Regions from separate parts of the Lelliottia sp. CFBP8978 genome, predicted to be linked through region 1. Evidence: predicted binding sites of a transcription regulator. Region 1 holds the regulator's gene; each other region holds the start of a gene.
The links. The regulator Fur, encoded in region 1, represses iron uptake genes when iron is present. The targets are predictions, from matches to a motif close to ATAATAATGAGAACNACTATCAA.
Positions count from the first base shown of each region.

Region 2: a site for Fur is predicted at 1,738-1,760, ahead of feoA (ferrous iron transporter A). Genes of this name have one in related genera too.
Region 3: a site for Fur is predicted at 1,769-1,791, ahead of ftnA (non-heme ferritin). Genes of this name have one in related genera too.

Region 1 covers NZ_CM188253.1:1,318,077-1,322,338, forward strand. The annotation lists gene chiP (chitoporin ChiP) at 238-1,635, shown strand; gene chiQ (ChiQ/YbfN family lipoprotein) at 1,689-2,018, shown strand; gene fur (ferric iron uptake transcriptional regulator) at 2,140-2,586, opposite strand; gene fldA (flavodoxin FldA) at 2,880-3,410, opposite strand; gene ybfE (LexA regulated protein) at 3,568-3,855, opposite strand; gene ybfF (esterase) at 3,985-4,262, opposite strand, start outside.
Region 2 covers NZ_CM188253.1:4,080,621-4,084,882, reverse strand. The annotation lists gene feoB (Fe(2+) transporter permease subunit FeoB) at 1-1,438, opposite strand, end outside; gene feoA (ferrous iron transporter A) at 1,469-1,696, opposite strand; gene SOM82_RS19255 (Tex family protein) at 2,038-4,262, opposite strand, start outside.
Region 3 covers NZ_CM188253.1:2,637,667-2,641,928, reverse strand. The annotation lists gene tyrP (tyrosine transporter TyrP) at 1-187, opposite strand, end outside; gene SOM82_RS12495 (PM0253 family protein) at 437-778, shown strand; gene SOM82_RS12490 (YecH family metal-binding protein) at 845-1,084, shown strand; gene ftnA (non-heme ferritin) at 1,128-1,625, opposite strand; gene yecR (YecR family lipoprotein) at 1,830-2,168, opposite strand; gene SOM82_RS12475 (HD domain-containing phosphohydrolase) at 2,274-4,262, opposite strand, start outside.

The DNA.
Region 1 (4,262 bases):
AACGGTTTTTCTCTCCTTAGTTCCGCTATCTGCAATATGTTACAAATCACTACCAATTATGTGCACTTCGTCATAATCCTGCATTTTGCCTGCTAAAAATCATTGATAATTCGCGTCGCGAAAAATAGTCTAAAGACGGTAGTTAATTCGAGGGTATTTCTGACTACCCCTGACCATTTAGGTCTTTTTAGCTTTTCGCCGTTTAAGGCGTTTTAATTCGTCAAAGAGGAACAATCTATGCGTACGTTCAGTGGCAAACGTAGTGCGCTGGCGCTGGCTGTTGCCGGTGTGACAGCCATGTCAGGCTTTATGGCTGCTCCGCAGGCTCAGGCGGCAGGATTTATTGATGATTCTACACTCACGGGCGGTATCTATTACTGGCAGCGTGAACGTGACCGTAAAGACGTCACTGAAGACAAATACAAAACCAACCTTTCTCACTCCACCTGGAACGCCAATCTGGATTTCCAGTCCGGCTATGCCGCCGATATGTTCGGTATTGATATTGCGGCCTTTACCGCCATTGAAATGGCCGAAAATGGCGATAGCGCGCACCCGAACGAAATTGCGTTCTCGTCCAGCAATAAAGCGTATAAAGAAGACTGGTCCGGCGATAAGAGCGGCATTAGCCTGTATAAAGCGGCGGCTAAATTTAAATACGGTCCGGTATGGGCGCGCGGCGGTTATATTCAGCCAACCGGTCAGACGTTATTAGCGCCGCACTGGAGTTTCATGCCGGGTACATACCAGGGGGCAGAAGCCGGAGCTAATTTCGACTACGGCGATGCAGGCGCGCTGAGCTTCTCCTATATGTGGACCAACGAATATAAAGCGCCGTGGCACATCGAGATGGACAAGTTCTATCAGAACGATAAAAAGACCAAAGTCGAATATCTGCACTCGCTCGGCGCGAAGTATGACTTCAAAAATGATCTGGTGCTGGAAGCCGCGTTCGGTCAGGCAGAAGGCTATGTCGATCAGTATTTTGCCAAGGCGAGCTACAAATTTGATATTGTCGGCGGCCCGCTGACCACCAGCTATCAGTTCTACGGCACGCGCGACAAAGTCAGCGATGGCGGCGTGAACGATCTGTATGACGGCACCGCCTGGCTGCAGGCCCTGACCTTTGGCTATAAAGTTGGCCAGGTTGATTTACGTCTCGAAGGAACCTACGTCAAGGCGGAAGGGCAGCAGGGCTACTTCCTGCAGCGTATGACCCCAACCTACGCCTCTTCAAACGGTCGTCTGGATATCTGGTGGGATAACCGCTCTGACTTCAACGCCGACGGTGAAAAAGCGCTCTTCTTTGGCGCGATGTATGACCTGAAGAACTGGAATCTGCCGGGCTGGGCGGTTGGGGCATCTTATGCCTACGCCTGGGACGCAAAACCAGCGGATATGGCCACGCCGGATGCTTACTACGACCCGAACTATCGTCTGAAAGAGTCCTCTTACAGCCTCGACGCAGTTTATACCCTGCAGGATGGCCGCGCGAAGGGCACGATGTTCAAACTGCACTTCACCCAGTACGACAACCACTCCGATATTCCAAGCTACGCGGGCGGTTACGGCAACATCTTCCAGGATGAGCGTGACGTGAAATTTATGGTCATCGCACCGTTCACTATCTTCTGATAATCACGCCGGCGAGGTGTTCCCCCCACCTCGCCGGAATGGAGACGGCTATGCTGAAAAAAATTATCTGTGTGGCGGCGCTGGCGTCGGCACTGGCTGGCTGCGCACAGCCCCAGGCACCTAAAGAAGATTCGCGTCTTAAAGAGGCCTACAGCGCCTGTATCAATACCGCAGAAGGCTCGCCAGAGAAGATCGAAGCCTGCCAGAGCGTACTGAATGTGCTGAAAAAAGAGAAAGCGCATGAGCAGTTTGCGACGCAGGAAAACGTTCGCGTGCTGGATTACCAGGCGTGTATTCAGGCGCGTAAAACGGGTAACGATCAGGAAGTGGCAAAGCGTTGCGACCGCATCTGGCAGGAGATCCGCAGCAACAACAGTCGGTAACACGTCGCGCCAGATCATTCGCGCTCTAAAGTGCCCGGAAGCTTCAGCTTACCGGGCTTTTTGTCTTATAACAGGCAAAAAAAAGCCAACCGTCAGGTTGGCTCAGAGTATGAAAATGCGATTATTTCGGTTCGTGCGCGTGCTCTTCTTCGCGGCAATCGCCTTCAGCACAGTGGCCGTAGAGATACAGGCTGTGGTTGGTCAGGCGGATGCCATGGCGCGTGGCAATTTCACGCTGGCGTGCTTCGATAGAGTCGTCGCTAAATTCAATCACCTTGCCGCAATCGAGGCAGATAAGGTGATCGTGGTGATGCTGTTGCGTCAGTTCAAAAACGGATTTTCCGCCTTCAAAATTATGACGGGTGACAATCCCGGCGTCGTCGAACTGGTTCAGGACGCGATAAACGGTCGCCAGTCCAATCTCTTCGCCCATGTCGATCAGACGTTTGTATAAATCTTCCGCACTGACATGATGATTGTCCGGACCTTGCAGTACTTCCAGAATTTTTAAACGAGGAAGCGTAACTTTCAGGCCAGCCTTCTTCAATGCGGTATTGTTGTCAGTCATGCGGAATCTGTCCTGTTGCTAAACGATTCACTTCAAATAAGAAGTGACAGAAAATGCACTTGGGATAATGCGTCTCATTATAGAACTGCCACGCCTAAATGAAAACTGCAAGTCTCAAGCAAAGTATGCTTATAAAAACGTGGTATCGCCAACAAACTTGTCTGATGGCATCCACTTTAACCCGGGGACATTGTACAGGTATGGAGATAAAAGTTAAAAATTTGTAGCAATTATTTTAATCGGTTTTATCTATCAATGAGGCGCAACAAATTATGTCGCGCCTCAACATTCAGTCAGGCGTTCAGAATGTCATCGAGGTGCAGTTCTTCACGGATCTGCTTAACCCATTTGTCCACTCGCTCGGCGGTCAGCTCCGGCTGACGGTCTTCATCAATTGCCAGACCGACAAAGTGGTCGTCGTCCGCCAGACCTTTGGACGCTTCGAAATGGTAGCCCGCCGTTGGCCAGTGACCGACGATAACAGCGCCGTGAGGCTCAATAATGTCGCGGATGGTGCCAAGTGCATCGCAGAAGTATTCTGCGTAATCTTCCTGGTCGCCGCAGCCGAACAGGGCAACAAGCTTGCCATTGAAGTCGACTTCTTCCAGCGTTGGGAAGAAATCATCCCAGTCGCACTGCGCTTCGCCGTAGTACCAGGTCGGAATGCCAAGCAGCAGAATATCGTAACCTTCGAGATCCTCTTTGCTGCTCTTAGCAATGTCATGCACGTCGGCAACGTCTTTACCAAGCTGTTTTTGAATGTTTTTTGCGATGTTTTCGGTATTACCGGTATCGCTGCCGAAGAAAATGCCGATGATTGCCATGAGTAAAATAACCTCTTGAAACTTAATGGTATGGTGGCACGAATTGTCCACGGATAAGGGCAATCATAGCAGAACAGAGAAGTCAGCGGAAACTGCTATCGGCCCGGACTGCACTCTGTGCTACATGAAAGTGATGAAAGGATGATATTTCAGGCGATCATTGGCTGTTGCGCCATGCCTGGAGCTGCGCCATCAGCATCTCTTCGATAAGCTCGCTGCGGCTGATCTCACGGGCATCGGCCAGCTCACTTAAGGCATCTGCAGCTTCCGCGTTGAGTTTTAGCTCGACGCGTTTAAGCCCACGACTTTTGTCGCGTTTAAGCTGATTGCGTTTATTGATACGCAACTGTTCATCACGCGATAGCGGATTGGTTTTAGGTCGTCCCGGTCGACGTTCAGTCGCGAACAGATCTAATGTCGTGCGGTCCGTTTGTTCTTTGGCCATGATTCAGAGACTTCGGGGGAAAACAAGCAGCCCTGCTATTGCCCGGGCGATGAGCGCGACATCATACATCACGGATACCAGCACGCCAACGACTGGAGGCCAGCTGGCAACCAGTCGCTGACTTTTTAATCAAATCGCGTTATCAGCGAGATAGCGACGAATCGCGCGCAGCACCGCTTCTGGTTTTTCGGCATGTACCCAGTGTCCGGCTCCGGCAATCACATGCGCACGCGCCTGCGGGAATTGCGCCAGCAGCGTATCGCGATAGGCGTCGGTGACGTACGGTGAATTGCCGCCGCGAATGAACAGAGTAGGGTGCGGCCAGGCCGTAACTGGGTCCCAGCCAACGATTTCAGCGTACTGATCCCACAGCACAGGGACGTTAAAACGCCATTCGCCGTCGACGA
Region 2 (4,262 bases), 1.7 Mb from region 1:
CGCGCATGATGGTGTGTTTGAGCATCAGCCCGGTGAGGATCGCCATGACGATACCCAGCACATACAACGAGAAGACGGCCAGCGCCCCTTCCTGGCCGAAGAATGCCGCTGCAAAGACGGCAAAGATCGCCAGACGAGCGCCGCAGGACATAAACGGCGCCATCATGATGGTCATCAGCCGCTCACGCGGGGCATCAAGGGTACGCGCTCCCATCACGGATGGCACATTACAGCCAAAGCCAACAATCAGCGGCACAAAGGATTTACCGGGCAGACCCAGCGCCTGCATCAGGCGGTCCATCACAAAGGCCGCGCGGGCCATATAGCCGGAATCCTCAAGGAAGGAGAGGAACAGGTACATCATCCCGATCTGCGGCACCAGCGGCAGAACGGTATTGATACCGCCACCCAGCCCCTGCGCGAGGAAAATCGTCAGCCATTCCGGGAAGTGCAGCGTGTAGCCGAGCCATTGCAGGCCGTGAATAAATATAGCCACCGAACCCACATCGAAAAGCGGCTGTAGCGCGCCGCCGATATTGATGGCGAGCAGGAACATCACATACATCACCAGCAGGAAGACGGGCAGGCCGAGGAAGCGATTGAGAATAATTTTATCCACTGCCGCAGTGAAACGGCTCGGTTCGGCGGTCAGGGTATTGCTCACCACGTCGCAAATGGCCGCGATGCTTTGATAGCGGGCATCAGCGATATGCAGGGCCGGATCGTCAAGCTCCTGATTGAGACGCGCCAGGGCGATGTCCAGCTTATCTGCGGCGTCGCCTGCATAGCTGCGGCTATAAATATCACCTTCAAGCATTTGCAGGCCAAGCCAGTGCCGCTGTTTTGGCGGCATGGTCCGGGACATCTCCTGCGCCAGATATTCGGCTTCGCGCAGCAGCGGTTGGGCGTAATGCACCAGTTCGATATCGGTATTAGCTGAATGACGGTCGATCGCCAGTTTCAGCGCATCAATCCCGCGAGCGCGGGTGGAGACCAACGGGACAACCGGGCAACCGAGCCGGGCGGAAAGCGCGTCAATGTCGATGCGGATCTTTTGCTTTTCAGCAATATCGAGCATGTTCAGCGCGACGATGCACGGAATACCCAGCTCCAGCAGTTGCAGCGTCAGATAGAGATTGCGCTCAAGGTTGGAAGCATCCACCACGTTAATCAGTAAATCGGCGTCGCCGCTCAGAATATAGTGACAGGCGATCTGTTCATCGAGCGAGGTTTGCGAAGAGATGGTGGTCAGTGAATAGGTGCCGGGTAGATCGACCAGCGTAACCTGATGGTCTGTTGTCGGGAACTGGCCTTCTTTTCTTTCTACCGTCACACCTGCCCAGTTCCCCACGCGCTGACGTGCGCCGGTTAACTGATTAAATAAGGTTGTCTTGCCGGAATTAGGATTACCAATTAAGCCAATGGTTAATTTTTTCATTGTTTTAGACTCGGAATATCGGCTGGCGATTTATCGGATCAACGCTTCGACTTCTAATAAGGCGAGGTCTTTCTTACGTAATACCAGATTGACGCGTCGGGTTTCGATATGCACCGGATCGCCCAGCGGCGCAATGCGAACCACCTGGAAAGAAGAGCCTGGCAGCATGCCTAATGACAGCAGTTTCTGACGATACGCCGGGCTAATTTCGCGGGCAAAGCCGGTAATTTTCCAGGCACTGTCGGGAGTGAATTGCATAGAGACCACTTTGACCAAAGGTTAAATAATCAACAGATCTGATGATAATGAGAATGGTTTCTATCGGCAATATATAAAATGTGACGGAATGTTCATATGGCTATTAATCAGAGCAGTGTTTGACCTTGCTCAATATTTATTGAAATGGTGAATAAGGTATAGATAATTAATTTGTTAACTAAGTGATAACCGACGGTTTAAATATGGATATGCAATCGGTTCCATCCTTTCTCATTAAATGAGTGAGTACGTTCTTATTTATTTCTTTCAATGCCGAATGTCAGTGGGAAGTGGCGTTTGCCCGGTAAGCGTAAGGCTACCGGGCAAACCTGGTGACGGGACTAGCGTTTCTTGCCCATTGCCGCCGCCAGCGCATCCATCATCGCGCTGTTGCCCGCAGGCTGGGCTTCACGTCCGCGCGGTTTGGCCGCTTTTGCTGCCGGACGAGACTGCTCGCGTCCGCCACCCGCGTTGCCGCGACGGGCATTGGTTTCACCGGGCTGTTCGTCAAGACGCATTGTCAGCGCGATACGCTTACGCGGCATATCCACTTCCAGCACTTTTACCTTCACGATATCGCCAGCTTTAACCACCGTGTGGGGGTCTTCAACAAATTTGTCGGCCAGGGAGGAGATATGTACCAGACCATCCTGATGCACGCCAATATCCACAAACGCGCCAAAGTTGGTCACGTTGGTCACAGCGCCTTCCAGCACCATGCCAGGCAGCAGATCCTTCATCGTTTCTACGCCTTCGGCAAATTTCGCCGTTTTAAACTCAGGGCGCGGGTCACGGCCTGGTTTTTCCAGCTCTTTAATGATGTCGGAAACGGTCGGCACGCCGAATTTCTCGTCGGTAAAATCGACCGCTTTCAAATCGCGCAGGTTGGCGCTGTTGCCCATCAGGTCTTTCAGGGCCTGCTGCGTGGCTGCCAGAATACGCTCCACGACCGGATAGGCTTCCGGGTGAACGGTTGAAGCATCCAGCGGGTTGTCACCGTGGTTAATACGCAGGAAGCCTGCGCACTGTTCGAAGGCTTTCGGCCCTAAACGGCTGACTTTCAGCAGCTGCTGACGGTTCTGGAACTGGCCGTTCTCATCGCGCCAGGAAACGATATTTTGCGCCATCATGCGCGTTAATCCGGCCACGCGCGTCAGCAGCGCAACGGAGGCGGTATTCAGATCCACGCCGACGGCGTTCACACAGTCTTCCACCACGGCATCGAGTTTGCGCGCCAGCTGCGTTTGGCTGACGTCGTGCTGATACTGGCCTACACCGATCGATTTCGGATCGATTTTCACCAGCTCGGCCAGCGGATCCTGAAGACGACGCGCGATGGAGACTGCGCCGCGCAGGGAGACGTCCAGGTCCGGGAACTCCAGAGCCGCCAGCTCAGAGGCGGAGTAAACGGATGCGCCGGCTTCGCTGACGATCACTTTCTGGGCGGTGACTTTCGGGAACTGTTGCTGCACGTCCAGGAAGAAACGTTCGGTTTCGCGGGACGCCGTGCCATTACCAATCGCCACCAGCTCGACGTTGTATTTCTCGCACAGCGCGGCCACCGCGACCGCTGCTTTTGCGGCCTGTCCGGTGTGCGGATAGATGGTGTCGGTCGCGACCAGTTTACCGGTGCCATCAACGACGGCCACTTTCACGCCGGTACGCAGGCCCGGATCGAGGCCCATCGTCGCGCGTAGGCCCGCGGGAGCGGCCATCAGCAGGTCGTGCAGGTTACGGGCAAAGACGTTAATCGCTTCATCTTCAGCGCGTTCGCGCACGGTGCCCATCAGTTCGGTTTCGAGGTGCATCAGCACCTTAATGCGCCAGGTCCAGCTCACCACGCCTTTGCGCCAGCTATCGGCGGGGGCGTTATTCAGCCGCAGACCGAGATGGTCGGTAATAATCTGTTCGCAGTGGCTCTCTTTCGGTGGCTCATCGAACTGCGGATCGGCATTGAGAGAGAGTTGCAGCACGCCTTCATTGCGGCCGCGGAACATCGCCAGCGCGCGGTGCGACGGTGCTGTTGCAATCGGTTCGTGATGATCGAAGTAGTCGCGGAATTTCGCGCCTTCTTCCTCTTTTCCGCTGACGACCTGGGAGACGATATGCGCGTTCTTCCACAGATAATCACGTACTTTTGACAGCAGGGCGGCGTCTTCGGCAAAGCGCTCCATCAGGATATAGCGTGCGCCATCGAGAGCGGCTTTGGTGTCTGCCACGCCTTTATCAGCGTCGATGAAGGTTGTGGCTGCAGTGTCTGGATCGTGAGAAGGCTCGTTCCACAGCAGATCGGCCAGTGGCTCCAGCCCCGCTTCAATCGCAATCTGCCCGCGGGTGCGGCGTTTAGGTTTGTACGGCAGATAGAGATCTTCGAGCTCGGTTTTGCTCATCGTCCCGTTAATGGCACCCGCCAGCGCGTCGGTGAGCTTACCCTGTTCGCCGATAGATTTGAGAATAGCCTGGCGGCGATCTTCCAGCTCACGCAGGTAGCCCAGACGGGTTTCCAGGTTACGCAACTGCGTGTCATCCAGACCGCCGGTGACTTCCTTACGATAACGTGCAATAA
Region 3 (4,262 bases), 1.3 Mb from region 1:
CCGGGACGTGCTGATACACTTCGAGCAGCAACAATGCGGTATAACACATAAGCGCCCACAGACAGCCTAACAGCAGCAACGTGACGCCAAAGCCGACGCCAGCCGCAGCCAATGGCATCGCCAACATTCCTGCGCCAATTGTCGTGCCCGCAACGATAAAAATACTTCCCAGAGTTCTGTTCTTCACGCTTTCCTCTACCACGACAACAAATCGCAACCCAATCTGCGGCGCAGAGTAAGGGAAAATGGGGTCTTCGTCAAATCAGCGTTACAACAGGTGTAATGATATTTATACACTTTATTGAGCGCGATTCCCTTTGGGCAAGTGGCTGATACTTTTGAGGGTTTTGCCTACTTCATAAGGGCAATGTTATAGGGTGAAAATCAGGCGTACCTTAAACATTCACGATAAATAATCAACAAAAGTGAGAGGCTGATGGCAGGGGAGAATCCATTTACTGCGGCATGGAGTCGTTCAGGTAATCTGTTATGCCATGGACACTGGATCATTCGCTGGAACGGGCAGGCGCTTGAGCTGCCGGAACCGCGACGGGAAAAGGATATGGGGACGTGGGCTATCTACAATATCATCGATCCGGAAGATGAACTGTATGCCCAGGGATTAACGGAAGATGACTGGATTATTGAAAACGTCGACTGGTTAACCGATCTGTTCTTTGAAAATGCGATACCGCTTGAGACTGACAGCTATCGTCATTTTTATCAGGCGATCAATCCTCATGACTGGCGCTGTACCAGCTGTGCGGGGTGCATGTAAACCTGTGCCAGCGCAATGTGTTTGCGGGTCAAAGCGTTTAGCCTGTGCCTTTTAATGGGAGGGGTTATGACGTCAATCCACGGGCACGATGTGCTCAATATGATGCTTGAGTCCGGCGAACAGTACACCGAAAAGAGTCTGATTCAGGCTATTGATTTACGCTTTGGAAACAACGCGCGCTTTCATACCTGTTCGGCTGAAAATATGTCGGCGGGGGAGTTGGTGACATTCCTTGCTGCGCGAGGCAAGTTTATTCCGGTTGAAGAGGGATTTTCGACGCACGAAAGTAAAATCTGTCGCCATTAACGCGCTAAAAAAAGGGTGTCAGCTGAATGACACCCTGAAAAAATTAATTCTGGGTATCGAGGGTCGAAAGTTCTTTATCAATAAAGTAAAGACCTTCGCCTGATTTTCCTGCCAGAGATAATTTATCAATAACTGATTTAAACAGTTTTTCTTCTTCGTGCTGTTCTGCAACATACCACTGCAGGAAATTAAATGTCGGATAATCCTGACTCATCATAGCCGCATGGGTCAGCTCATTAATTTTTTGAGTGATTAACTGCTCATGTTCGTAGGTCGCGCGGAACAGTTCATCCAGAGAGGTGTACTCGGCAAACGGCGACTCGACAGGGTTGATGCGCGGCAGGCTGCCGGTATCAGCCAGGTAGTCAAACAGGCGCTGCATGTGGGTCATCTCTTCCTGCGCATGGCGGCGCAGGAAAGCCGCCGCACCTTCGAAGCTGTGATAGCTGCACCAGGCACTCATTTGTTGATAAAGCAGGGATGAAAAAAGCTCAAGGTTCATTTGCTCGTTGAGCTTATCGATCATTTCAGTTTTCAGCATGGTGCAGCTCCATTCATTATTTCATCGCCGAGAGAAGCGTCACTATAATTTGTTATTTAATTATTTGCAAAAGGTAAAATAAATATATTAATTATTAAAAATACGAATGGGAATAAAACGCATTGGCAGTGATAATTAAATTAATGAGAATTGTTCTGTTTCTTATTTGAATGCGCTGCCAGTGTGCATCTGGCAGCAACAGGATTAATACCAGGCTTGCGTCGCTGAAGGGTTCACGGCGTAACCCAGGCATTTATACTGGATAGTGACGCTTTCATTCAGACAGACCGAACCGCTGAAAATGCTACAGGTTTTGATGGGTTGCCCGTAAAACGAGGCCGTCGCATATCCCATGCTTTGACATTCACGCGTGGCCGTCCCATTGGTCACATAGGCATCATAATGGGCGTTCTGCAGCATCGCCTGACCGTAGTTAAGCCTGACGATCCCGTTTGGCGCATCGGTATGACTCACTTCCGCCTGACGGGTGACACTGCAGCCCGCAAGCAGCAAAAGTAAGCCAGCAACGAGTAATCTCTTCATAATTTGCTCTGAGTCGGAGGGGGACACGTTATCCTAACGCCTGTTGAGGAGCACAATGCCTCGAATAGCCGGAGGATTTTCCCTTTCTCTTTTCAACGGCATAAGTTAGTCGGCCAGACTGTCGAATATCATACAAAACTTAAGATGATGCTGACGGAAGAGAGCGATGAGCTGCGGGTCAAAGTGTTTTCCGGTACCGTCGAGGATAACTTCGCACGCCAGCTCATGGCTAAAACCTGGCTTATAGATCCGCTTTTGCCGCAACGCATCATAGACGTCGGCTAACGCCAGAATGCGCGCCTCAAGCGGAATATTCTCCCCGCGTAGTCCTTCGGGATAGCCACTTCCGTCCCATTTTTCGTGATGGAAATGGATAATATTTTCTGCCACCGGCCCCAGCCCAAGCCCCTGGATAATCATATATCCCTTGGTGGTGTGCAGTTTCATCTCACTGAATTCCTGCTCCGTCAGCGGGCCTTGCTTGCGCAGAATACGATCCGGAACCGCAATCTTTCCCACGTCGTGCAGCGAGGCAAAGCGTTCGATTTCGCTAATCATTTTGCGCGACAAATTCAGTTCACGGGCCATCATGCCGCAGTATTTTGCCACCCGCTGAATATGGCTGCCGGTCTCGTCATCGTGGGCCCGATTAACCTTCTCCAGCGCCTGGACGATATTGCGGTTAACCAGCCGGTTTTCTTTGATATGGCGTCGCATCATCACCAGCATTCCTGAGCTAAACAGCGCGGTGATGAGCAGCACAACGCTGATCACTTTTAAGGTGTTTTTCGTCAACGCCGGGAAGAACTCTTGATCACCGGAACGCTCAAGCTGGGTGCGGAACCCGGACAGCCGGTGCGCCTGCGTCAGCAGATGAAACAGAGGATGGTCTGGCTCTACCCACGGGCCGATCACAAATTCACTGCGGGTGACGCCGGCCACTTTGAGTACACCACGAAACAGTTCGTTGCCGCGAAGCCTCGATTCCAGTGAACTCAAATCGCCCAGAATATAGTCAATCTTGTTGTTGTCGATGGCGTCGATCAGTTCGTTAATACCGCGTTGTTCAACAATCACGACATCGTTGCCAAATCGCGCCTGTAAATATTGTCCGGAGAACGAACCCGCCAGTACCCCCACGCGCTGGCTGCGAATACTCTCTTCATCCCAGAGAAAGGGCTGGTTGATTCGGTTGTAATAGACGTTATGCCAGGCGGCATCCGGGCCGATACGGCCTGCGGCATGTCCGGTATCTCTGTTTTCAGCAACATCCACCATACGGATTGGCCAGCGCTGTTTTTGCAATGCTTCTGTATAATTATCAATAAAATGAACATCCACCTCCATTCCCAGCAGCTCGCGCATGTCGTGGATCATGTTGATGGCAGTACCCTGATAACCGCGGCTATCTTTCCAGATAATCGGCGCAAAGTTCTCGTTTTTGGGAAGCCAGACCTGCAGGCGATGGCTGGCGAGCCAGGCCTGTTCTTCTGGTGAAATAGTGATGCGGCTTAAAAGGTAGTCGCGTTTGCTCTCTTCCAGCGCGTTGCGCATTTTTCCGCTGCGATACCATTCGCCAATAAACGCATTCACTTTTTCACGCAGGTCGCGCAGCTCCGGGCTGAACCCCAGAACCACGGGGATACGCAGCTCCGGGAAAGGGCGCGAGAGAAGATAGTAGCGCTGGGTATTTTCCATCTCGCTGGCATCATTAATGTAGAAGTCGGCTTTATGCTCGCTGAGTAAACGAAAGGCCTCTTCACTGCTGGCAACCAGTCGAAGCGAACGAAACTTCAGGTCTGGGTAGCGCTTTTGCACGCTGTCGAGGGTGGCGTCACTCTGGCGAAACAACACTCGGGCGTTGCGAAGCTCTTCAGCGGTATTGACCGACAGCGACGGACTGGCCGCCACCACTTCATTATTGAAAAGCTGTGATGAGAGAATTTTGGACCGCGCCCGGGCCTCGGTGCGCAAAACGCCGGCATATACGCCGTAGCTGTCGGTGTTGAAACGCTGCCCGATTTCAGGGCCACTTATGGGCTGTAGCTGGAGTTGAGTACGATATTTTTGATTGATAGCGCGGATCAGTTCAGG